Regions from separate parts of the Brevibacillus sp. JB24b genome, predicted to be linked through region 2. Evidence: riboswitches for the same ligand, from Rfam matches in the RefSeq annotation. Region 2 holds a riboswitch; each other region holds the start of a gene.

Region 1 (8,189 bases), 2.9 Mb from region 2:
TATAAAATTGACCAGCACAAAGCCAATCCCAAACCATAAATTAAACATGTATCCTCCTAGTTTTGATAACGCGGGAGATCTCGAACCGCGAAGAGTGTATGAAGTTGTCACAACGATTCATTGTAACAAGCTTCACCCTGTGGTTCAATGCTTTTTTCCACATCAGTAGTTATTCTTTGATTGAGGGGTATCGTTTAACCAGCTTTCAAAGAAATTTTTTAGAGAAAAACAAACGAATACAAAAAGCGCTCTTCCTACCAAAACAAAGAAGAGCAGCAAATGGCTACCCCCTATATTTGAAATTGCTATAGAATCATATCAAAAACTCCATCGACCCATTCAGGATTCTCAGCTATATGATATTCTCGGCATAGATTATTGTGAACCTTCTTATATTCTACGATGATGCAATGTAACACATGGAGGATTTTAACTGAATCTCTACTACAGTCCCAGTTTGCAAGAAGAGTTAGTTGCCAGTTTTGCAAGTTACTCCTGCTTCCTTCCATTTTTGCCCAATCATCAAGAGTATTCGGCTGTGTTCCTGCCTCCATAAGCCATGCTGCCGCCACTAAGAAACGCAAGGTGTCGACGCATTGTAGGGCATAGTACATTTCTTCTCTCATTACCCTGCGGTAAGTTTCGTGAACATAAGCAAAAACTTGGATCGCGATATTTCAATGTCTTCGGTGGTCGGTGTATATAATAATTGCATGGACTGCTCCAGAATGTTCGTCATCATTCCATCCGTATCATGGATAATCCGTATATTTTGTAACCAGATGGAGGGCTGCATTTCTTCTGTTTGATAATAAAAGGAGTCCACCATTATAAAAGAACAAAAATGTGCAACACTGTAATTTGCTAACGGGTCATCCTCATAAAATAAAACGTTCCCCCAGTTTTTCGCTCGTTGCTTCTTGTTTGCCCGATACTCTTCAAAAAACTCATCTTTGACGATAATGGAAGATCAATGTCGGAATACAGATCGGTATTTTGGTTTCCAATTGAACCTCCATAAAATACGGACAGTATATTTGGATCGTTTAACAAATCCAGCTCTATTTTTTTCATGATGCTTTGACGGTGCTTGGGAAGCAGTAAGTCTCTTTGTTTATGCTTAGTTTCAAATCCCACACATAATGAAATCAGTCCTTTTTTAGTTTTGTGCTACCAATTAGGCTTTGTATTTCAGCCATATGTCAAGCGGAGACCATCCAAATCCGGTACAAGAAACATCCTTCCATTAGCCCCCAATCATGCTCACTTATAGGGAGCTCCTTTTTTCTTTTACCCATAAGTTTTTCCTATATGTAGATAGAGACCCCTGAAAGACGCTTGCCAACAGGTTCTTAGCAAAACAACCAATGTCGACCCATAATGTGTTCAAGCTGAACCGGAATTCCGAAAAAACGGGATAAAAGCTCGGGAACAAGCATGTCATTAGTCCGACCAGAATCAAAAATGCTCCCATCTTTGAGCAAGAGCGTATGCGTGAAACAAGGTAAGATCTCTTCAATATGATGGGTAACGTAGATAATGGTAGGGGCATTAGGTTGTTTAGTAAGTGTATCAACGTATTGTAATAATTGTTCGCAAGCTATGAAATCAAGACCTGTTGTAGGTTCATCTAAAATCAACAACCGCGGGGATGCCATTAGGGCACGAGCTAATAAAATGCGTTGTCGTTCACCCTGTGACAAAACCTGATAGGTACGGTGCTGTAAATGAGTACAACCAAATTGTTCTAATAAGGCCTTTGCCTGCTCTACTTCACCTTGAATCGTCGGTTCGTATAGGCTTAGAGAAGCGTGTTTACCAGATAATACAATATCTATGGCGGTATCACTTCCTCGTAGCTGTTGTTGCAGAGAACTACTAACAAGACCAATTTCTTTACGTAACTGCCGCAAGTCATAGGTACCAAATTTTTTTCCAAGAACCTCAATTTCTCCAGACGTAGGCCAAAGATAGCCGTTTAGGAGTTGTAGGATGGTAGATTTACCTGATCCATTTAAACCTAGTAGACACCAATGCTCTCCAGAATGAATGTCCCAGCTTATCTCTTTGAGAATAGGTGTATCGCCACGTTTCCAGCAGATCTTGTATAAGGTAAGGATTTGTTCAGCTTGCACGAACAGGCTCTCTCCTTTTTCGTCATTTTAAACATTGTACTAATTTTCTGTCTCATTTATTAATCTAGAAATGAAAGGACATGAGTGGAAAATCGTTTAATCATGCGTTTTGCAAAGAAGGATGCAAGGCAATAACACGAATAAAAATCATGTTTATATAAAAAATGTTCGGGTTTAATCTTGATTATTCAAAAAGTGATGTTATAATCAATAGGGTTTGTAATTTCCTAACATTTTCAAGGGGGCAACTTCTATGAATTATGATGTTATCATTGTCGGAGCTGGTCCAGCAGGAATTTTTACGGCTTATGAATTGATTCATAAAAAACCGGATTTACAGATCCTGTTGATTGAAAAAGGGCACAATATTTACTCGCGTCGCTGTCCCATCCTTGAGAAAAAAATCAGTAAATGTCCGCCTCCAGCAGGTCGAAAGGATTATAGTGGGTGTTTGCCAGCTTGCTCTATTACCAATGGATTTGGGGGAGCAGGGGCTTATTCAGATGGAAAATTCAACATCACGACAGAATTTGGCGGCTGGATGACTGATTATTTAGCACCTTCTGAAGTACTCGAACTGATAAAATATGTAGATGAAATAAACTTAAAACTCGGAGCAACACCCCATATTACTGATCCAACTACGGATGCGGTCCGTGATATAGAACGTAAGGGGCAAGCAGTTGGACTTAAACTATTACGTGCTAATGTTCGTCATTTAGGCACAGAGCAAAATTTAGAAATTTTGAAGAGGATCTACGAAGAGCTAGAACCACAAATGAAGATGATCTTCAAACAGGAAGTGGAAGATATCATTGTTGAGAAAACAGACAATGGGAAAGAAATTCGCGGGATTACCTGTAAAAAGGGTCAGGAGTATCGGGCAAATAAAATAGTTATTACTCCTGGCCGAGACGGTTCACAATGGTTCGGTGAGATATTGAAAAAGCAGGGCTTACGGTTGATTAACAATCAAGTAGATGTGGGAGTTCGCGTAGAAACCACCAACGTGGTGATGGAGGAAATCAATAAGCATCTATATGAAGGGAAATTTTTATTTAAGTCTTCTACGGATCAAATTGTGCGTAGTTTTTGTTCCAATCCAAGCGGTCATGTTGTCGTAGAGAATCACAGCGGGGTTATGGCGGCTAATGGTCACGCATATAAAGATGAGAAGCTTGGTTCGCCTAACACGAACTTTGCCTTGCTTGTGTCTCATGTATTTACTGAGCCATTTGATAAGCCGAACGAATACGCTAAAGAGGTATCACGACGTGCTAATGATCTATCCAACGGTTCGGTGATTGTACAACGCTTTGGTGATATAAAACGCGGTCGTCGTTCCACAGATAAGCGACTGAAAGAGGGATTTATTGAACCAACGTTAAAAGAAGCTGTTCCAGGTGATCTCGGATTAGTATTACCTTATAATACGATGAAAAGCCTAATTGAAATGGTGGAGGCACTTGATCATGTTACGCCAGGTATTGCCAGCGAACACACCCTGTTTTATGGAGTAGAAGCGAAATTCTATTCAGCACGCCCACATTTGAACCTCCACTTTGAAACGGAAATTATTGGTTTATACGCTGGTGGTGATGGAGCAGGTTTAACACGTGGACTCGCGCAGGCAGGGGCATGTGGAGTTCATATCGCTCGGGGAATTTTACGTCAGCTATCTTAAAATATGGAAGAATACAACTACATTTTGTCACAACAGTATGATTGTCAAGTCCATTTCTTGTGCTATAATGTTTTCAAATGGGTCACACCTCATTTACTTAATTAAATTTATAGTTTTAGGTGATGGAAGTTTGGTGTAAATCCAACGCGGTCCCGCCACTGTGATAGACTGTTTTTTAGTCTTAAGTCAGGTCTTTTACCTAAAAACTATTGAAAGGCTAACCATTTCGAGGCGAAGGTGGTTAGTCCATGTCTAGTGATGTTTCCCGCCTCGCTAGACTTTTTTAATGGAGAAAGGAGCGAATATGTTAAAAAAGGTTTGTCAAATCGCCTTACTTGTTGCACTTGCAATGGTAAGTGTAATAGGTTGTTCAAAAAATGAAGTAGCACAAAACACAGCAGCAGAAGAAAAGGTTGAAAACAAGGTCGTTGTACAGGGTTCAACTGATCAGGGTAAAACAAAAGATGCTGAAAAAACGATTCAATTCAAAGGGGATCAAACCTTGTATGAGTTGATGAAAACCAAATTTAAAGTGGAAGACGATAATGGATTTATTACGTCAATTGAAATTGAAAAACAAAATGGAGCAGAGAAAAAGTATAGGCTGTACGAAGTGAACGGAGCACCCACGGTGTTTTTAATTTCGGACTAGCACCACTTTTACTCCTTTGTTACACAAATTGACAAATCAACATTTTGATAAGTCTTGACAAACAGAACAGGCACAATGTAGTGCTTGACGAATCTTATCAAACCTTTGATGCAAAAGGTTTTTATACACAAAGACGTGTATAGTGTTTTTAAAAATAACAACCAATACATAGTTGACTATATGATAAATATAGTAGTACAGTATTGATAGAAAACAGAATACAGGTTACACAAAGACGTGTTACTTATGTAGATAGCAAAGAGGCTTTTAAAGGGAATATTCCCTTCTAAAAAGCCTCTTTTTTTATTTCAAATGGAGGTGTCAGCATGGATAAGGTAAGTTTTAAAACAGACATTTACATGGGACAAGGTGCTTTGAATCGTCTACAGGATCTGAAAGGGAAACGGATTTTTATTGTCACCGACCCTTTCATGGTTCAATCGGGAATGATTCAACAAGTCATTAACCAAATTGATGAAAGTAATAAGCACATGGTTTTTAGCGACATCGTTCCAGATCCACCAATCGAAGTTGTTGTGAGTGGGATGAAAGCACTCAGTGAGTTTGAAACTGATACGATTGTTGCACTTGGAGGAGGCTCCGCTATTGATGCCGCGAAAGCAATGAAATATTTTACGAAACAAGTGTCCGCACAACAAGATATTCCTTTCATTGCTATTCCGACAACAAGTGGAACGGGTTCAGAAGTAACCGCATTTTCAGTCATAAGTGACCAACAAAAAAATATTAAGTATCCACTTGTGTCGAATGATATGACTCCTGAAGAAGCTATTTTAGACCCAGAGCTAGTAAAAAGTGTCCCTGATTTTATTACAGCCGATACGGGAATGGATGTTTTGACGCATGCCATCGAGGCGTTTGTGTCTACAAAAGCAAATGATATTTCTGATGCTCTTGCGGAAAAGGCGATGAAGCTTGTCTTTGAATATTTAGTAAGAGCATACAAGGATGGTAATGATTTAGAAGCACGTGAAAAAATGCACAATGCTTCATGCCTTGCAGGAATGGCCTTTAATGTTACATCACTAGGCCTCAATCACGGAATTGCCCATGTAGCTGGAGCTAAGTTCCACATTCCTCATGGCCGCATGAATTCCTTACTGCTTCCACATGTCATCGAATTCAATGCGAATTGTGGAACAGGGTATGGCGAAGTTGAAAATCAAAAAACAGCTAAGAGATACGCTGCTATTGCAAAAAGCTTAGGTCTACCAGCAAGCAATACGAGAAGTGGGGTACGTAGCTTAATTAATGCGATCAAGCAATTACAAAAACAATTAAAAATGCCAACAAATTTGCGGGATTGTGGTATCGAGTATAAGCTGCTAGAAGAAATGAGAAATGCGATTGCAGAAGGGGCGCTAAAGGATGGATGTACAATAACAAATCCACGTGTGCCAACGGAAGAAGACGTTATTGGAATTTTGAACAAAATGTTTCAGTAGCGAATATTTTGTCGAAATTCGTCTAATGAAGTATTGACATCGTTTACAAGTTCAAATATAGTGAAATTAACACAATGACGTGTTAAGAATTTTAATTGAGAGCGAAGAGGCTCCTTAAAAATTGCCATGTGTATTTTTTAAGGGGCCTTTATGTGTTTTTAAAGTTTTTTCAAGCAGATGGGATGAGGTTTATGAGCCAAAACAATGAGAAACAACGTGTTATTCAAGAGTATGTACCGGGTAAACAGGTCACACTAGCTCATATCATAGCTAATCCGAATCCAGATATTTATAAAAAGCTAGGATTAAGTAGTGATACGAAGGATGCAATTGGTATTTTAACCATTACCCCAAGTGAAGCATCGATTATCGCTGCTGATATAGCAACGAAAGCTGCTGGCGTACTTATTGGTTTTGTGGATCGTTTCAGTGGATCAGTGGTGGTTACAGGCGATGTATCCTCTGTGGAGTCCGCATTAAATGAAGTGTTGCTTGGCTTACAAGATATTTTAGGATTTTCAGCTACGAAGATAACGAGAACGTAGTTATGAAGAAAATCATTTTAACAGGAAATACAGGATGTGGTAAGACCACTTTATGCCAGCGACTTCACGGACATGTGATCGCCTATAAGAAAACACAAGCCATTGAAACTTTCGACCAAGCCATTGATACACCTGGGGAATGTATAGAAAATAGAGGTTTATATAGAATGTTGCTTGTGACAAGTGTCGATGCGGATGTCATTGGCCTTGTGCAAGATTGCACAAACGAGGATTGTTATTTTCCACCCTCTTTTGGCTGTGTATTTGCGAAACCAGTTATTGGTATCATCACAAAAGTAGACATTGCCAAAAATGCGGAGGACGTGAGAAAAGCTAGGGAATACTTACTAGCAGCGGGTGCTTCGCAAATTTTCGAGATCTCCTCTACTGAAAACATAGGTATAGAAGAGCTACAGAACTACTTAAATGATGATGAATAAGATTTGAGAAGTATTTATTTTTCTTAGACAATGAGGTGTGGTACCCATGAATGGAAAAATTGTAGTAGTCGATGACGAGCCTATTACAAGAATGGATATTCGTGAGATTTTAAAAGAAGCGAACTACAATGTAGTAGGGGAAGCTTCAGACGGTTTTGAGGCCATTGAGTTATGTAAAAAGCATTTGCCTGATCTAGTGATTATGGATATTCAGATGCCTATCCTAGATGGATTAAAAGCGGGAAAAAGAATCCTTTCGGAGCAATTAGCTGGTGGCGTCGTTCTGTTGACAGCCTTTAGTGATAAAGAAAGTATTGAAAAGGCTTCTAGTATTGGTGCTTTGGGTTATCTAGTGAAACCACTTGATGAAAAATCTTTCATACCAATGGTTGAAGTTACCATCGCCAAAGGAAAAGAATTTCGTAAGCTAGAAAAAAACTATACAAAGGTCTCTCAAAAGCTAGAGGAACGAATTGCAATTGAGAAGGCAAAAGGGATTTTGATGAAAGAAAATGGTTTTTCTGAAGAAGAAGCGTATCAGACCATTCGTAAATTGAGTATGGATAAAAGATGTCCTATGATTGAAATCGCTACCACAATCGTGATCTCTTATGATTAGAGAAACCATTACGCAGTTGTGTAAAAAACATACTCATTTATCAGACGCTGAGATTCAGAAAATCATTGAAGTAGCCCATTCTAATGAATTATTTGATTTGCAGGAGGGAAGGGACCTTTTTATTGATGTCCTTTCGAAACTGACAAACGAAGCTATTGTTGTCTACCATCAAACTCATGGGATAGCGCAATCTTTGTATCAATGTCCTGTTGTTGGCGAAGTTGCTTTAAGGGAAAATGAGCCTGGTGTACTCCGGACGTTAGAAACAGGAGTTATGTCAGTAGGACTTGTTGCAAAAACCCAAGAGAACCAATTGGTTCGACAAACGGTATATCCAATTCATCTAGATGGAAAAGTCATTGCTGTACTTATCTATGAAAAAGATGTAAGTGAAAACATCAATGCTAATTTTAAAGTAACCAAAAACGATTCCCAATACGAAGATATAGCATCTACCGTAACAGCTATGATCAGATTTAATGAATCCGTTATCAATCAGCTTGATGACGCTATATTAATCTTTGATAAAGATGGTTTTTTAAAACTGAAGAATAGCAAAGCGGATAGACAATATAAAAATTTGGGGTATTTAGAAGATATACAGGGTCTACATTACGATAACCTGTCTTTAGATCAAACTTTGTTTGT
Region 2 (8,189 bases):
TTGGATTAACATAGATGAATTGTCCATAGACCCCAATAGCGCTGTAGGCACCGTCTGAAGGATCAGCCTCCCACCATTGATATTGGTAGTTTAAAACTCCCTTAGGATCGTGATCAGATTGAGGACTTTCTACCTGTGTGGATTCTTGCACCCACTTTTTTGAAATGATTTGCTTTCCATTCCAGTTTCCTTCATGAAGATATAAGCTTCCAAACCTAGCATAATCTCTAATAGTTGCGTTTAGACCCATAAAGGATAGCTCTGTGCCGCGGCGATCAGTACTCCAATAAGCATCGGATTCCATTCCAAGAGGGCCCCATATTTTTTCCTGCAAATAGTAGGAGGGGGGATTACCTGTGACTTTACTAATCAACATGCCGAGAACTTGTGTATTGATACTAATATAATGCTGAAAAGTCCCGGATGGACGTTGAGATTTTAGCCCTAATGCATAATCATTCACCGATGTATCTAGTAGAAATGTTTTATACATCATCATGTTTATATCTGAAAAGGTGGCGTCATAGGTTTCATCAAAGGTAACCCCAGAAGCCATTCGCAAAATATCCTTAATTGGTACTCCATCGTAGCCACTACCCTTTAATTCTGGTACATAGTGAGTGATTGGATCATTTACATTTTTAATTAATCCTTCATCAATAGCGATCCCTACTAGAGCAGAGATAAATGACTTAGCCACTGACCAAGAAGTAAACCTTGTTTGGTCATTCACACCATTTCGATAGAATTCCGTAACGATCTTATCGTCCTTGAGAACCAATAATCCATTCGTCTGAGTTCGTTGTAGAAAGTCTTCAACAGATAATGCTTTATCTTTGTATGTATAAGTCTGAGGTAATTCTTTTTGTAATGTTTCAAATCGGAAGACAGGCTGTGACGTTTTTATCGATCGACTTGGAAAAATATTGTCCATACTTTGGAAATTAAAGCTAAGTTTATCCTTATTCAGCACGTTAATAATGTTCCAGTTACGGATAACGGCCCAACTAAGGATGAGTAATAGTGCAACAACAGCGATGCTTATGCCATACCACCACATCTTCTTGCTCGAAATTTGTTTACTCTTCAAGTAATACCCTCCTTCATTTACCTAATTATGGTATTGATTTTGATTATAAGGCAGGTGGATACCTTATTCAATATATTGGTATTTCATCCTGTTTTTAGAATGTAAAGCGTAATGATTGCAAATTCGTTCGATTTATTCCTAAACAGAACATTAACTTACTGCTACTAGGTTATTTTTTGTTTAGAGACAGTATATACATGTACAAAAAGTTCAACATAACAATATCAAAGCAATAAAGTCACTAGAGATTTAAAATTAATAATTGTAATTTTTTAGACTATTTGTTATGTTTAAGCTGAAAATCAAATATGTGTAGAAACAGGTGTAGATAATGTTTTTTTATCTGCTTAATAGGGAAGATCGGTTAGAATCCGACGCTGTCCCGCAACTGTAATTGGGAGCTGTTCGAAAATACCACTGTTTTCATTGTAGTGAAAATGGGAAGGTTCGAATCGCGATGATCATGAGCCAGGAGACCTGCCTGTTTTAGCACACATCAGTTCCTACGAGGATAGGAGGTGTTAAGTGCGAGCGATTAAACATGTGGTATTTCTGATTTTTACATGTTTATTTGAGTTTTTCGCCCATTAACAACAACTTTCTTTCAGGAAGTTGTTTTTTTGCGTGTGGGATGCTTGGGGGTCTAGGAGGGATTTTTTGTTTGGGACAGTAGGGTATTTTACGAATTATTTCAACACAACAATCATGAACAATCTAAGTATAGAAAGTCCTACTACGTTAGAGGTCATTTATGTTCTTTTAGGAAATGAAATAAAACAACAAGAAGTTACCGAAGAAGTAAAAACAGATTACTATCGCAACCTTGAAAAAGCCTACAAGCTAACCAAAGAACAGTTATTTGGAATGGAGGAAGAAAAATGAATGGTCTTGAAAAATTTTCTCCTGGACTAGACGGTGTTGTGGCTACAGAAACAAGTATTTCCTACCTTGATACCATACAAGAGGAAATCGTGATACGGGGTTACGATCTGATTGAGCTTTCTAAATCCTATAGCTATGTTGATGTTATTCATCTTTTACTGGAGGGGCGTCTTCCAGATGAGGAAGAGAAAAAAATTCTCGAAGCTAGCATGATTCAACGATATGAACTGCCTGCTGCGGTACTTGAGGTGTTAAAGCTGTTGCCTGAGCAAACGCATGCTATGGACGGTCTACGAACAGGCATCTCCGTTCTTGGAGGGTATGATCATGCGATTGATGATCGCTCCCTGCTTGTTAATAAAGAGCGTGCTTATCAATTATTGGGTCAAGTTCCTAGTATTGTGGCAAATAGCTATCGGATTCTGACAAAAAAGGAACCGATCCAACCCGACAAGGCTCTACCGTTTAGTGCTAACTTCTTCTATATGGTCACTGGAAAAAAGCCGTCACCGATTGAGGAAAAAATCTTTGATCTATCCCTGCTTTTGTACAGCGAGCATGAGATGCCAAATTCCACGTTTACGGCAAGGGTCATTGCTTCCACGCAATCGGATTTGTACGGAGCATTGACAGGGGCGGTGGCTTCCTTAAAGGGTAACCTTCATGGGGGAGCAAATGAAGCTGTCATGCACTTATTGCTAGAGGCAGGAACAATTTCCAGGTTGGAGGAGTTACTACAAACCAAGCTATCGAACAAAGAAAAGATCATGGGATTTGGTCACCGGGTATATATGAAAAAAATGGACCCTAGAGCAACAATGATGAAAGGGGCATTACAACAGCTATGTCAGGTAAGGGGGGACGATCTTTTATACCGCATGTGTGAAGCGGGGGAGAGGATTATGGAGAGGGAAAAGGGACTCTATCCGAATTTGGACTATTATGCAGCACCTGTGTACTGGATGCTTGGGATTCCCATTCCATTGTATACGCCTATCTTTTTCGCTGCGAGAACAGTAGGGATTTGCGCACATGTACTTGAACAGCATGCACAAAATCGTCTATTTCGGCCACGTGTAAAATATGTAGGCGAGCGGCATGTTCTTTGAAGTAGGGTTGGGAATTTATGTGTGAGCCAGCATCGCCTATATGATGTTCTGACCAACATCATGTACCATGATAAATAATTTTAAATGGAAAGGGAAGGATACTTTGTTAAAAAATAGGGAGATAAACAAAACAGATGAGCTGATCGAGCAAATTACAGATTATGTTTTACATAAAAGGATTACGAGATTGGAAGCATTTGAGACTGCCAGATATGTTTTATTGGATACACTCGGATGTGGAATTTTGGCATTAAACTATCCAGATTGCACAAAGCTACTGGGACCCGTTGTTCCTGGGACAGTTGTTCCAAATGGATGTAGGGTACCAGGTACATCATTTGTTCTTGATCCAGTAAGAGGAGCCTTTAATATCGGTTGCATCATTCGTTGGCTTGATTACAATGACACATGGTTAGCAGCAGAGTGGGGACATCCATCAGATAATTTGGGCGGAATTTTAGCTGTTGCAGATTATAGTAGCCGTGTGCGTATCTCGGAGGGGAAACAACCGCTGACTATGTATAATGTGCTGGAAGCGATGATTAAAGCACATGAAATTCAAGGGGTACTAGCATTAGAAAACAGCTTAAACCGGGTTGGTCTTGATCATGTATTGTTTGTCAAAATTGCAACAACAGCAGTTGTGTCACAGATGCTTGGGGGAACTCGTGAGGAAATAAACAACGCATTATCAAATGCTTGGCTTGATAATAGTAGTTTACGGACATATAGGCACGCTCCTAATACAGGATCGCGTAAATCTTGGGCTGCCGGCGATGCAACTAGCAGAGGTGTTCAGCTAGCTATGATGGCCCTGAAGGGAGAGATGGGATATCCAACAGCTCTTACTGCACCGAACTGGGGATTTCAGGATGTATTATTTAATAAACAGAGGATAAAGCTGGCTCGACCACTGGATTCATATGTAATGGAGAACGTGCTGTTCAAAGTCTCCTATCCAGCCGAATTTCATGCCCAAACGGCGGCAGAATGCGCAATCAAGCTTCATCCGGAAGTAATGGATCGTTTTGATGAGATTGACAGCATTCAAATTACAACACATGAATCAGCTATTCGGATCATTGATAAGGTAGGTCCATTGAATAATCCGGCAGATCGAGATCATTGCTTGCAATATATTACGGCTATCGGATTACTGTTTGGTGATATTAAAGCGGATCATTATGAAGATATAGTGGCATCTGATTCAAGAATCGATTTGTTACGAGACAAGATGGTGGTCGTTGAAAATAAACAGTACAGTATTGATTATTTAGAACCGAGTAAGCGCTCGATCTCAAATGCTGTTCAGGTGCAGTATAAAGATGGCACTTTTTCAGAAAAGGTGGAATGCGAATATCCATTAGGTCACCGCTTCCGCAGGGTAGAAGCCATCCCTAAAATTATCGAGAAATTTGTTGAAAATGTGGGGACTCATTATTCACAAAAGCAGGTCAGTAAAATAAAAGAAGCTTGCATGGATTCAGAAAGATTGAGCAGCATGGCGGTTACCGAATTTATCGAATTGTTTCTAATGTAGAGAGGGGGGAAACACCATGGCTTGGATTGTAGATCCGCCGTCATCTCAAGCTGAATTAGCAATGAAATTCAGGGAGCTAATGAATGCTCCTGATCTTTTGCAAATTCCCGGCGCGCACGATGCGATGGCTGCTCTTATGGCGAAGCAGGTAGGATTTTCAGCGCTCTATTTATCCGGTGCAGCTTATACAGCTAGTTGTGGTTTGCCAGACCTAGGAATCGTCACGTCTACTGAGATAGCTCAACGGGCAAAGGAATTGATACGGGCAACTAATTTACCAGTATTAGTAGATATAGATACAGGATTTGGCGGGATTCTTAATGTTTCCCGGACTGCTAGAGAAATGCTAGAGGCTAATGTTGCCGCGGTGCAACTAGAGGATCAGCAGCTTCCCAAAAAATGTGGACATTTAAATGGCAAGAAGCTGGTGACTACAGAAGAAATGGCCCAGAAGATTATAGCGATTAAAAAGGTAGCACCAACGTTAGTACTTGTCGCACGTACTGATGCTAGGTCAGTAGAAGGTTTGGACGCGGCGATAGAAAGGGCACGTTCCTATGTGGAGGCTGGGGCAGATGCCATATTTCCCGAAGCACTAGAATCAGCGGAGGAATTTCGTATGTTTGCCCAGCGTATATCTGTACCTTTACTAGCAAATATGACTGAATTTGGGAAAACTCCTTATTATACAGCAGAGGAATTCGCCAAGCTGGGGTACCGCATGGTTATTTATCCGGTAACGTCGCTTAGAGTAGCGGCTAAGGCATATGAGCGTGTTTTTCAAGTGATTAAAGAACAAGGTACACAAAAAGGTGAACTAGCTAATATGCAGACTAGAAGCGAATTGTACGAAGCCATTTCCTATGAAGAATTCGAAGAGTTAGATAAGGAAATAGCGAAAACGGTTTTAACCAAGGAACAATAGAACAAGAGCTAAAAAAGTAAAAAGCGATGAGGGGTGTCTTTGCATGTTAGGTAGCGTGCGGATACCTAACCAATCGCTTTTTTCTTCACCATGAACTAGTAAGACCAAATACTCCTGTGCTTAGGATGAAGTGGGCAATTTGAACTTATGAGGGCGTATCTTGTAAGAAAAAGTAGGAGAGAAAATGTCAGAGTGTCTATACAAAAAGACACTTTTACATAAGCTCCTCATCGTTCAAGTGAGAATAGAGGTGATGACTGCTTTTAAAAGCGGACTACCTATTAGCGTTTTGTACACTGAATCGGGAGAATAAGTGCCAAATAAGTTGTCTCCTGCTTGTTACTCCTGTCTTCACGAAGATAGATTTCAGATGATCCTGCACGGTATAAGCGGAAATATGAAGCGAATGGGCGATCTCTTTGGTAGAGAACCCTTTTACAATTTGATCGAGTATTTGCTTCTCACGAACTGATAATTCATAAGCTTCGGATATAAGGGGGAGTATGTCAGACGGTTTGGCTGGTTGAAACCAGACTGCCAATTGGACAGAATCCGACTGACCGGTAAGCCTGCTAGCTTGAATAGTTAGATAGGGGCCTTCTGAAAGGCGAATACATACCTTTGCCTGAAAGGGTTGTTTTTCAAAAGCTGTTGTTTCTGATAATGATCGGAAGCAGACCACTCGAATTGGTCTTGGTAGGGTACTGCTGTCGATACGCTCCCATTTTTGAAGCAAGGATAGCCAGTTGTCTGCGGCTTTATTGGAGGAAAGAATGGTGAGTTGATCAGACAGAACCATTATTCCAGGACTCTCCTCTACCCATGTTGCTTCCTCCGTGGGCAGGAAAAGACTTGTTTGGCGTAAATGAGAGGCAATCAATGGGACAAGGGCAGAAATAAATTGACGCTCATCCTCATGAAACAATGGACGATCATGATGGCGAAATAACGTCAAATAACCCCAGCATGCTCCTTCGTACATGAGAGCCGCCCGCATTTCATCTGCAAACCCTGCGGGGAAGAGAACATTTCGGTAGCGAGCACTTTGTTCCAGATTCCCTCCTGTCGCTTTACTTAAAGTAGCAACGTGCTCATCTGCTTTGACTAATTGATCGTATGGGATAAAATCCTCTCGTAGATATTCGTATTCAAACAAATGATGATGAATTGCCTCGACGCCTTCCTCTGTGATCGCCCCTATGGATAGAAGGGTCTGAGGGTCCACAATCGTGCAACAGGCTGCATCAAACGGTACAGCACTGCGCAAATGGGTAAGTAACGCTATCCGGTAATTCTGGATGAAGCAGAATTTTTCGCCAGAGTCATCAGTTTGTGTTGGATGGCTTTCATCTTTGACCTCATATTTGATATCCCACACTTTCTAAAGACTATTTTGTTCTTATCAAGAATCCCAGATATGTGGGATAGTGTTTTTTATCCATAGCTTTATAATTGAGAATAATTCTTATTTATAATCTACAGGATACATGAGGCGCTGGAAAGAGCAAAATGTTTTTTCTAGCATCGTGCATGTCGTACTTTCATAGTAAGTGTAGTCATTATGCTAGTTTTAAAGAATTAGATAGGGAAGGCTGAAAAGGTTGATAGAGAGACAAATAAAAGGATAGGGGCTATCAATGATGGGAAACGAAAACACAAACACTGCCATGAGCTGGGATCACCCAGACGTAAAACGTTATGAAAAAACCTTTTCTTTAAAAATACCAGGCTATTTCCACCTGTATGATATGACGGATCGTCTGATGACGGCGCAGTTACATGGAGGAAATTCTAGTTTTGATGTGTTGATTGTTGGAGCTGGTGGAGGACAAGAAATTGTGACGTTAGGAAGCAGACATGAGTCTTGGACATTTACAGGGATAGATCCTTCTGCCCAAATGCTGGGAATTGCCAAGAGTCGTACTGAATCGGTTGCTGATGCTATCTATCGCTCTGCGTTCCCGTCGGGTGTTTATCATATTGAGCAGTTATTTGAGCTGGAAAACCTGCAAGGCTGGTTACAAAGTGAAGCCTCTATTGAAATTCACATAGAGGACAATCTATATAAGTAGGGTTACCCACTGCATTTTCTCATGATACTTTCAAGTGGACCTCTACTATATTTGCCTTTCCAAAAGAATGAGATTACCGCGGTTATCACAAAGAAAGCAAGGGAATAGGAGACGGCAAATTCAAGGGTTTGATTTTCTAGCCTACCGATGTATTGCAAGATACTAAAGCCAATAAACACATGACTCACATAGTGAGTTAACGCCAGTTGCCCGGTTCTAACCATTGTTTTGGTAAACCAGTTGATAGAAAACCGTTCAGTGAAGTACACACATAGCAGGATCACAATAATAGATGTACTTGAACCGGATACAAAATAAAAAATATTGGGGGGAAACGCATTAGTTGAAAATAAGTATCCAGCCGTATCTGTTCCGAGCATGTATCCTACCTGTTTATTGAGTATTGCGGAGAGCACTTCCATTGTCATAGCAACTATGATAGAGCAGATGAGAATTTTTTTACGATGGTCTTTATCCAATAAATCTTGTCTGCCTAGCCACATTCCCAATAAAAAGAAGCATATCCAGGGGAATACGGGATGGTAACCGTTAAATAGTAAATTTCTAAAAA
Region 3 (8,189 bases), 2.7 Mb from region 2:
GCGTGTGCTATGCAAGGAATCGTTTCATCTTGTTGAAAACTGAGTGGTGAAAGTAAAGCGCCTGTTGCCACTACTAAAATTCGATTCCATTCCCGATTAGTTAACCGATTAAGCAAATGACCATACGTAACAGTAGCACAGCATGCACAGCCGCTACCTCCTGAGAACACCTCTTGATTGTCGTTATAAATTAATAATCCACAATCTGTAAAAGCTTCTTCACGAATGGAGAACCCATGTTTCTTTAACAATTTTCCAGCAATCGAATGGCCAACTTTTCCAAGATCACCCGTAACAATCAAATCATAATAATCAGGTCCAATTTGCATATCTCGAAAATGGGCTTGTATAGTATCTACTGCAGCGGGAGCCATAGCTGCCCCCATATTAAGAGGATCAGTCAGACCCATATCAACGACCTTCCCAATCGTAGCAGAGACAACTTTTGGCCCTGTACCTTTAGGTGCCACAACAGCAGCTGCAGCGCCAGTTACCGTCCACTGTGCAGAGGGAGGCTTTTGTGAACCATATTCTGTGGGATAGCGATACTGTTTTTCAGCAGTCGAATTATGACTGCAAGTACCAGTAAGAACATAATTAGCTGATTGGCTATCTATCAATTGAGCTGCTAATGCTAAACCTTCCATGGACGTTGAACAAGCACCAAATACACCTAGATATGGTACCCCAATGGTACGTGCTGAAAAGCTTGAGGAGATAATTTGGTTCATCAAATCTCCTGTAATCAGATAATTGATATCTCCTTTTTGTAAACTCGCTCGTTTTACTGCGAGGTCAAATGCCTCTTCTAGCATGATTTTTTCTGCCTTTTCAAAGCTGTCTTGTTCCAGCCAGGTGTCACTGTGAAGAATATCAAAATCATTCGCAATTTTTCCTTGTGCTTCAAAAGGTCCACCAACCGTAGCGGTGGATAAAATCGTTGGTTTGCTTGGAAAAATCCATGATTGATGTCCTTTTAACATCTTAAGATCCTCCTATACCTACCGCATAAGTAAAAAACCATTTTAGTAATGCGATGAAAAACGCGGCAACTACTCCAAAAACGATAACAGAACCTGCTAATTTAAACATGTTACCGCCTACCCCAAGTACATACCCTTCACTTTTGTGTTCAATAGCTGCTGAAGCAATCGAATTGGCAAAGCCAGTAACAGGAACAGCAGTTCCAGCCCCTCCAAATTGTGCCAGCTTGTCATAAACGCCAAAACCAGTCAGAAGAACAGAAATAACGATTAGAACAGCAGAGGTCGGATTTCCAGCGCTTTTTTCATCAAAGTGAAAAAAGTGAATGAAAAAGGTTTGAATAACTTGTCCTAATAAACAAATCAAACCACCAACCCAAAAAGCTCGAATCGTATTTTTAAGCACAGGTCGGGGCGGTTCTAACGCTTTTGCAAATGCTTGGTATTCGATTTGGGTTGCCGTTAATTTTTTGTTTTTTGTAGCCATCTTTAACTCCTTTATTAATGTAGTCAAAGTTAATTTGGAATACAAAGCCAGTTTTTATACCTTACTTTCATATATAAAAAACCACAAAGTAACACAACCTAAATGAGACAGAAGGTATTAGAAGTTCTAGGGAGGGTATTTATGCCTGAATTCTGGGAGATTGTTTTTAGATCAATTGTTACGCTTTTTACATTATTGTTCTTGACGCGATTAATGGGAAAACGTCAAATTGCCCAAGCCACTTTTTTTGAATATATTGTGGGTGTCACAATTGGTTCTATTGCGGGATTCATTTCTGCTGACGTTGATGATAGGTTTATGAATGGGTTTGTTAGTATGATCATTTGGGCCCTTGTACCGTTTCTTTTCAGTTATCTATCGGTCAAAAGTAAGACAGTGAGCGATATGGTTGAAGGAAATGCTCGTGTGTTGATCCAAGATGGTAAGATTATGGAGGACAATCTCAAGAAGGAGAATTATACAGGTGAGGAATTGTTAGAACAATTACGCCTAAAAAATGTATTCTCGATAGCTGATGTTGAGTATGCGCTATTAGAACAAAATGGTCAGATTAGTGTTCTGCTAAAAAAAGAAAATCAACCACTTACTTCCAAAGATCTGAATATCCAAGGTGCTCCAAGTAGAGAACCTCAGACGGTCATTTTGGATGGAAATATTATGCTAGAGCCGTTGGCAACCACAGGTTTATCAAAAAGATGGCTTGAAACAACTTTAGATAAGATGGGCATCGTCTTAGATAACGTTTATATCGGACAAGTAGATAGTTACGGGCAATTGAATGTAGATTTATATGATGATCAAATTACGGTACCGGTGCCACAAGAGAAACCATTGACATTGTCCACGCTAAAAAAATGTCAGGCCGATTTGGAGACTTTTTCTCTTGAAACGAAAAATGATGTGGCTAAAAAGGAATATGAGCAGGGTGCTCTACGCTTAAAACAAATGATAGAAGGGGTAAAATCCTTTTTACAAAGCTAAAAAGGGTTACGATATGGACGCTTTGAATAGAAATATAGGAGGCCGAGTATAAAATCGGTTGCAACTTGCTTGAAAGGTAAGCTATCCTTAATTGGATGGCTTTTTTGCTTTCTATACATATAATTTAGAGATAAAAAAATAAGTGTTAAAGATATGAGAAATCTAGGAATTACGATAATAAATTAATAACATAATTAACTTTATGTAAACAAATAATGATCTGAATACTACCAAACTACAAACATTACGTAAATATTTTACAAAGTTCTTACAAACATATCACAAATTCACCATTACCTTGCCATGTTCCACCAAATCGTGTTACACTCACAAACAATTACAACATTTTTATATCCATGTTACGGTGTTTGATTTAAGGATCAGACTTAAAAGGGAAGTTCGGTGAAAACCCGATGCGGTCCCGCCACTGTATATGAGGAGCTACATCCGATACACCACTGTTCACTTTTACAGAGAATGGGAAGGGAGGATGATTGCGACGATCCATGAGCCAGGAGACCTGCCGTAAGATGTAACACTCCCACGAGGATGGGCAGGTGTTTGGGTAGGTCGTGTGGTGATATTATACATACGCCTATAAGGAATTGGTTTGTCCAAAAACCCAAGCATCTGTCTCCTTTTGGAGCGGATGCTTTTTTGTTTCAAATCTCAGAATAATAAAATGTTAATGGGACGTACAGGTCCAACTCGGTGCTACCTGCACCTGAAGCTTGGGTGATCACCAAGCTTCTTATTTCAAATTATGCTTTTGTTTACTTTGCATTACACAGGGGGGAGAAGCATGCAACAAACCGCCACGACAGCCCCAACGTCAGTTAACAGCATCGGTACACATTATACAAAAAACTGGATAGCGAAATTGATTGGAAGCGGCGTGGTTTTATTTTTATCTATGACGGTGGCAATCATGCTGGGACCAGTGCAAATTGACCCAGTTACCGTTTGGAAGGTAATAGGTTCACATGTTCCTTTTGTCCAAAACTGGATAGTAACTGATGTACCTAACGCTCAAATGCATATTGTTTGGGATATTCGAATGCCACGTGTTTTATTATCTGCGATTGTAGGTGCCGGCTTGTCTATTGTTGGGATCGCCATTCAGGCATTGATTCGTAATCCTTTAGCTGATCCCTATATCCTAGGAGTATCATCGGGGGCATCGGTGGGGGCAACAGCAGTGTTGTTATTTGGTAGTTTGGGGGTATTTGGTTCGTATGCGCTTTCTTTAGCGGCTTTTTTAGGCGCTCTAGCTTCGATTGTATTGGTGTTTCTTTTGTCGCTGGTAGGTGGGAGAGTGCAATTAATACGTCTGTTGTTAGCTGGAATAGCTGTTTCTATTATGTTGTCAGCGCTTACTAGTTTTTTTATTATGCTGGCACCGAGAGCTGAAAGTCTTTCAAGTGTTCTGTACTGGATGATGGGGAGCTTCACTCGTGCCAAGTGGGAGTCACTTGTATTGCCAACTATTGCGGTAATTGCTTTCTTTCTATTTTTATGGATGAATGCACGCAACCTAAATTTGTTGATATTGGGGGAAGAAACCTCTACGCTGTTGGGTTTACATCCAGAAAATATGCGTAAGATCCTACTGATTACGATTTCCCTTGTTACAGGTTTACTGGTTGCTGTAAGCGGTAGCATTGGCTTTGTTGGTTTAATGTTACCCCATATCTTTCGGTTGTGGGTGGGGTCTGATCATAGGAGGCTAATTCCTCTTTGTGCCTGTGGAGGGGCGATTTTTATGGTCTGGGCAGATGTATTAGCAAGGTTGATCATTGCACCTGAGGAATTACCGATCGGAATAGTCACAGCGCTTTGCGGCGGTCCATTTTTTATCTGGTTACTACGTCGTAGGGCGTACACGTTTGGAGGAAGCTGATGTGACCGTAAAATTGGGCGTGGACAAGCATGTAGAGTTAAAGCAAGTAGGCTATGAGACCCAAGGGACATGTATTTTGCAACAGATAGATTTACACGTACAAAAAGGAGAATTCGTTGGCTTACTTGGTCCAAATGGTAGTGGTAAATCTACTCTTCTTAAGCAAGTATATCGAACCCTTTCACCCACGACAGGCAGTATCTTCCTACTTGAAAAAGAACTTGGACGATACCAGCAGAAGCAATTAGCAAAAGAACTGAGCGCAGTGGTACAAGAAACACAAATTCAATTTGATTTTAATGTATACGAACTTGTACTGATGGGACGTTCTCCACACAAGAGTATGTGGGAAAATGAGAATAAGCATGATATAGCCTTAGTGGATCAGGCTCTAGCTCAAGTTGGCTTACAGAGCATGGGTGACCGGAGTTATTTGAGTTTATCTGGTGGAGAAAAGCAGCGTGTTTTATTGGCTAGAGCTATTGTGCAAGAGACCGATCTTTTATTGCTAGATGAACCAACTAATCATTTGGACATTCATCATCAATTGGGGATGCTACAGTTGCTAAAACAACAGCAAAAAAGTGTACTGGCTGCCTTACATGATCTCAATTTGGCTGCTATGTTCTGTGATCGTCTCTATATGCTAGAAAAAGGGGTTATCGTTTGCTCAGGAACTCCTCAAGAAGTGCTTCGACCTGAAATTTTAGAACGAGTGTACAAGATTCAAACGGAAGTAACCGTTCATCCCATTACAGGCAGAGTGAACATTAATTATATGATACCAGACCATGTTTGTAGTTGAATAAATGAAAAGGTAGGAAAACAAGATGAACAACGTAAATAGGCAAAGTTCCAGTATGAAGAAACAGGGCCTTTTGCATAGAGGTCAAAAGATGATGATTACGATGTTTGCAGGGCTTACGTTAGTAGTCAGCGGCTGTGGAAATGGGGCCACTCCCCAAGCAGCTTCCACTAACTCTCAACCAGCTGCTGAGAAGATGCAAATTAAAAATGGAGAACATACCTTAACATTTGAACAAGCTCCTAAGCGAGTAGTGAGCATGAATCAGCACGTTACTGAAATGCTTCTAGCATTAGGTGTTGAAGAGGTAATGGTTGGTACCGCTTATCCTGACGATGAAGTCTTGCCCGAATATAAGGCAAAATATGATCAAATCAAACTTTTGTCTAAGCAGTACCCTTCATTAGAAGTCTTTTTAAGTGTAGAACCTGACTTCGTAATCGGTAGAAGCTCTGCCTTTACAGCTAAAGGGATTGGCAGTGTTGAGGAGCTACAAAAAATTGGTATCCCAGCTTATACCATTACAGGAACGGTATCTAAGCATCCGACGGTCGATGAAGTCTATGAGGATATGATACAGCTGGGTAAGATTCTACAGGTGGAAGATCGTGCTAAGGACATTGTTGCTAAAATGAAAACAGACATCCAATCTATTCAGCAAAAGATAGGAACCATAGACAAGCCAGTCAAGGTTTTGGTCTTTGACAGTGTTAATTCAGGTCTATATACAACAGGAAATTCATTAGAAACTCGTCTAATAGAGATGGCCGGTGGACAAAACGTATTTGGTGATTTGGAAAAGTCATGGAGTGAAGTGAGCTGGGAGGAAGCAATTAAACGTGCTCCTGATGTTATTGTAATCAATGATTATGATAAACCAAGTGCAGAGGAAAAGATTAAATACTTATTAGAAAATAAAGCACTTTCCGATATACCTGCTATCAAGAATAAGCGATTTGTTAGCTTGCCACTCTCTGATGTATTTGAAGGTGTTCGAAATGTGCGAGCGGTAGAAATACTTGCAAAAGGATTTTATCCAGAGAAATTTTAATACACTGTCGCACAAGTAGTTCAAAGGTAAGCATATGTTGGGATATGGTTGATTATTTTATCTGGAGCATGCGCTTTTTTTATTGACATAATAGGAGGAAATTCTTTAGTTGTACGTTATAAATAAAAACGCAGTTATCCCTGCAACCTTTTTGTAACCAAATCGGTCAGAGATTGTGCATAGGTACATTCATATGGATTGATACCATTTGCACCAGGATTTGTGTGGGAGGATTCAGTTCAACAGATTCTTTGCAAGGAGTCATGTAAGGAAGAAATGAAGTATCCATCTTCCTTATTTTACCTCCACCTGTATTTATACTGACGAGGTAAATAACTAGATTCAAGACACATTGATAAAAACAAGCTAACAAACCATTTCACAGCAACAAGCGAAAAGTTGTTTTATAACGTCAAATAACGATGATTTGAATAAAGGCCAACTACTTTCCTTTTTGAAGAAGGAATCTGTTAGATGAAATCCTCCCATACACTTTAACCGCCATGCTGCCACCACAGCTATGGCGGTTTTTTTATGAGGCTCAATTCAACTATTTATGCCCTTTCGTTGGGAGAAGGGAAGGTAAATTCGCCTTAACAGGATACTGATTCCGTATGCTAATTAACTCCGATACCGTAATCATTTCATATCCGCGTTTTTTTAGCTCCGGCAAAATTATTTTCAATGCATCTACGGTTTGTTGACGATCACCACCGTGGTCGTGGAATAAAATGATATCTCCATTTCGTACATTTCTCAGCACTTTGTTGACGATCTTTTGTACCCCGGGATTCGTCCAATCTTTTGTATCTTGATGCCAGGACCACATGACAACCAAGTATCCCATATCTTTTGCTGCACCCACAATTTTTTCATTATAACTACCACCAGGTGGACGAAATAGAGTAGGTACTACCCCTGTTGTTTTTTGAATAATGGATTGAGCAGATTCCAATTCAGTTTTTATTCGTTGTTTTGAAAGGCGTCTCATATCTGGATGGGTGAGTGTATGATTTGCCAGCTCGTGATGTTGCTGTACCATCTGTTTTGCCAGCTTGGGATTTTTTTGAACACGGGTACCGACCGTAAAAAAGGTGGATTTAACCCCATATTTCTTTAATAGCTCTAAGATTTGAGGGGTGTAGGACTCGTTTGGTCCGTCATCAAAGGTTAGGGCAATTGCTTTCTTTTCTGTAGGCAAGTCCCAAATGGCTTCTCCACGTTTTTCATAATAATCGCGGTTTTTTTGTCGGATCGTTACCTCAAAGGCGAGGGGACGCCCGATGAGTAGCTTTTTCTCAACAGAAAGCGGCGTTATTTGCTTTGCATAAAGGGTATCAGACCAAGCTTGTGAAGCCAGTAGGCCTATAACAAGTAGCAGGCAGAATGTATAGCTGATTTTACGTAGCATGAAGGGCTCCTTTCGATCCGCTTTTCCTTCTTGAACCTTCTCAAGAAATTCTTACACACATGCTAGTATGCACTTTTTTTTATCAAAGCATGAGATATAGGCGGAAAGAGGATGGGAAGAAAAAAGCCCTGCTAGTAAGCAGAGCTTTTGGAACATTTTCTTATTTATAGTCACCTAATAGATAATTATAGAAGGGAGCATCTACATAAAAGGGATAGGAAGTTATGTTTACCTTAGGATCAATCTTCTTAAAACCAGCAACTACTTGAGCCGATTTATCGTTTAACGAGAAGGATTGGGCCATGTAATTGTCTTTTTCCATATAGTTATTGGTAATCTGTTTATAGCCCTTCATTTCATTCATGGAGAAGTAGAGGGGCTGCCACCAAGATGAGATAATCAATCCCGATTGATCTTCCTTGTCTTTTTTTGCATAAGAGTGAATGATCTTATCAAAGGCTTCTTTATCAGCAACAGATGTGAATTCAAAACTGATATCGTATTCTTTGGAGTAGGCGATGTATTTTCCGTTATCAATCTTTACTACTTG

The links. A riboswitch is a leader RNA that binds a small molecule or an ion and turns the genes downstream of it on or off. The one in region 2 is predicted to bind cobalamin.
Region 1: it holds a riboswitch for cobalamin, as region 2 does, so the genes downstream of both, ACQV1I_RS14830 (DUF4430 domain-containing protein) here and ACQV1I_RS01415 (hypothetical protein) in region 2, are expected to answer to the same signal.
Region 3: it holds a riboswitch for cobalamin, as region 2 does, so the genes downstream of both, ACQV1I_RS14070 (FecCD family ABC transporter permease) here and ACQV1I_RS01415 (hypothetical protein) in region 2, are expected to answer to the same signal.

Annotation. Positions count from the first base shown of each region.
Region 1 is NZ_JBNVQV010000001.1:3,166,661-3,174,849, reverse strand. Features, by position in the region: gene ACQV1I_RS14850 (queuosine precursor transporter) at 1-48, opposite strand, end outside; gene ACQV1I_RS14845 (hypothetical protein) at 306-626, opposite strand; gene ACQV1I_RS14840 (ABC transporter ATP-binding protein) at 1,353-2,135, opposite strand; gene ACQV1I_RS14835 (NAD(P)/FAD-dependent oxidoreductase) at 2,389-3,819, shown strand; adenosylcobalamin (AdoCbl) riboswitch at 3,917-4,069, shown strand; gene ACQV1I_RS14830 (DUF4430 domain-containing protein) at 4,124-4,471, shown strand; gene ACQV1I_RS14825 (1-propanol dehydrogenase PduQ) at 4,798-5,937, shown strand; gene ACQV1I_RS14820 (BMC domain-containing protein) at 6,129-6,482, shown strand; gene ACQV1I_RS14815 (EutP/PduV family microcompartment system protein) at 6,485-6,922, shown strand; gene ACQV1I_RS14810 (ANTAR domain-containing response regulator) at 6,969-7,541, shown strand; gene ACQV1I_RS14805 (sensor histidine kinase) at 7,537-8,189, shown strand, end outside.
Region 2 is NZ_JBNVQV010000001.1:260,639-268,827, forward strand. Features, by position in the region: gene ACQV1I_RS01410 (serine hydrolase domain-containing protein) at 1-1,090, opposite strand, end outside; cobalamin riboswitch at 1,394-1,589, shown strand; gene ACQV1I_RS01415 (hypothetical protein) at 1,748-1,972, shown strand; gene mmgD (citrate synthase) at 1,969-3,081, shown strand; gene prpD (2-methylcitrate dehydratase) at 3,185-4,621, shown strand; gene prpB (methylisocitrate lyase) at 4,638-5,546, shown strand; gene ACQV1I_RS01435 (LuxR C-terminal-related transcriptional regulator) at 5,821-6,924, opposite strand; gene ACQV1I_RS01440 (class I SAM-dependent methyltransferase) at 7,187-7,618, shown strand; gene ACQV1I_RS01445 (DUF418 domain-containing protein) at 7,621-8,189, opposite strand, start outside.
Region 3 is NZ_JBNVQV010000001.1:2,991,520-2,999,708, reverse strand. Features, by position in the region: gene spoVAD (stage V sporulation protein AD) at 1-983, opposite strand, end outside; gene spoVAC (stage V sporulation protein AC) at 985-1,470, opposite strand; gene ACQV1I_RS14075 (DUF421 domain-containing protein) at 1,612-2,472, shown strand; cobalamin riboswitch at 2,818-3,014, shown strand; gene ACQV1I_RS14070 (FecCD family ABC transporter permease) at 3,275-4,372, shown strand; gene ACQV1I_RS14065 (ABC transporter ATP-binding protein) at 4,374-5,177, shown strand; gene ACQV1I_RS14060 (ABC transporter substrate-binding protein) at 5,269-6,228, shown strand; gene ACQV1I_RS14055 (polysaccharide deacetylase family protein) at 6,779-7,639, opposite strand; gene ACQV1I_RS14050 (hypothetical protein) at 7,800-8,189, opposite strand, start outside.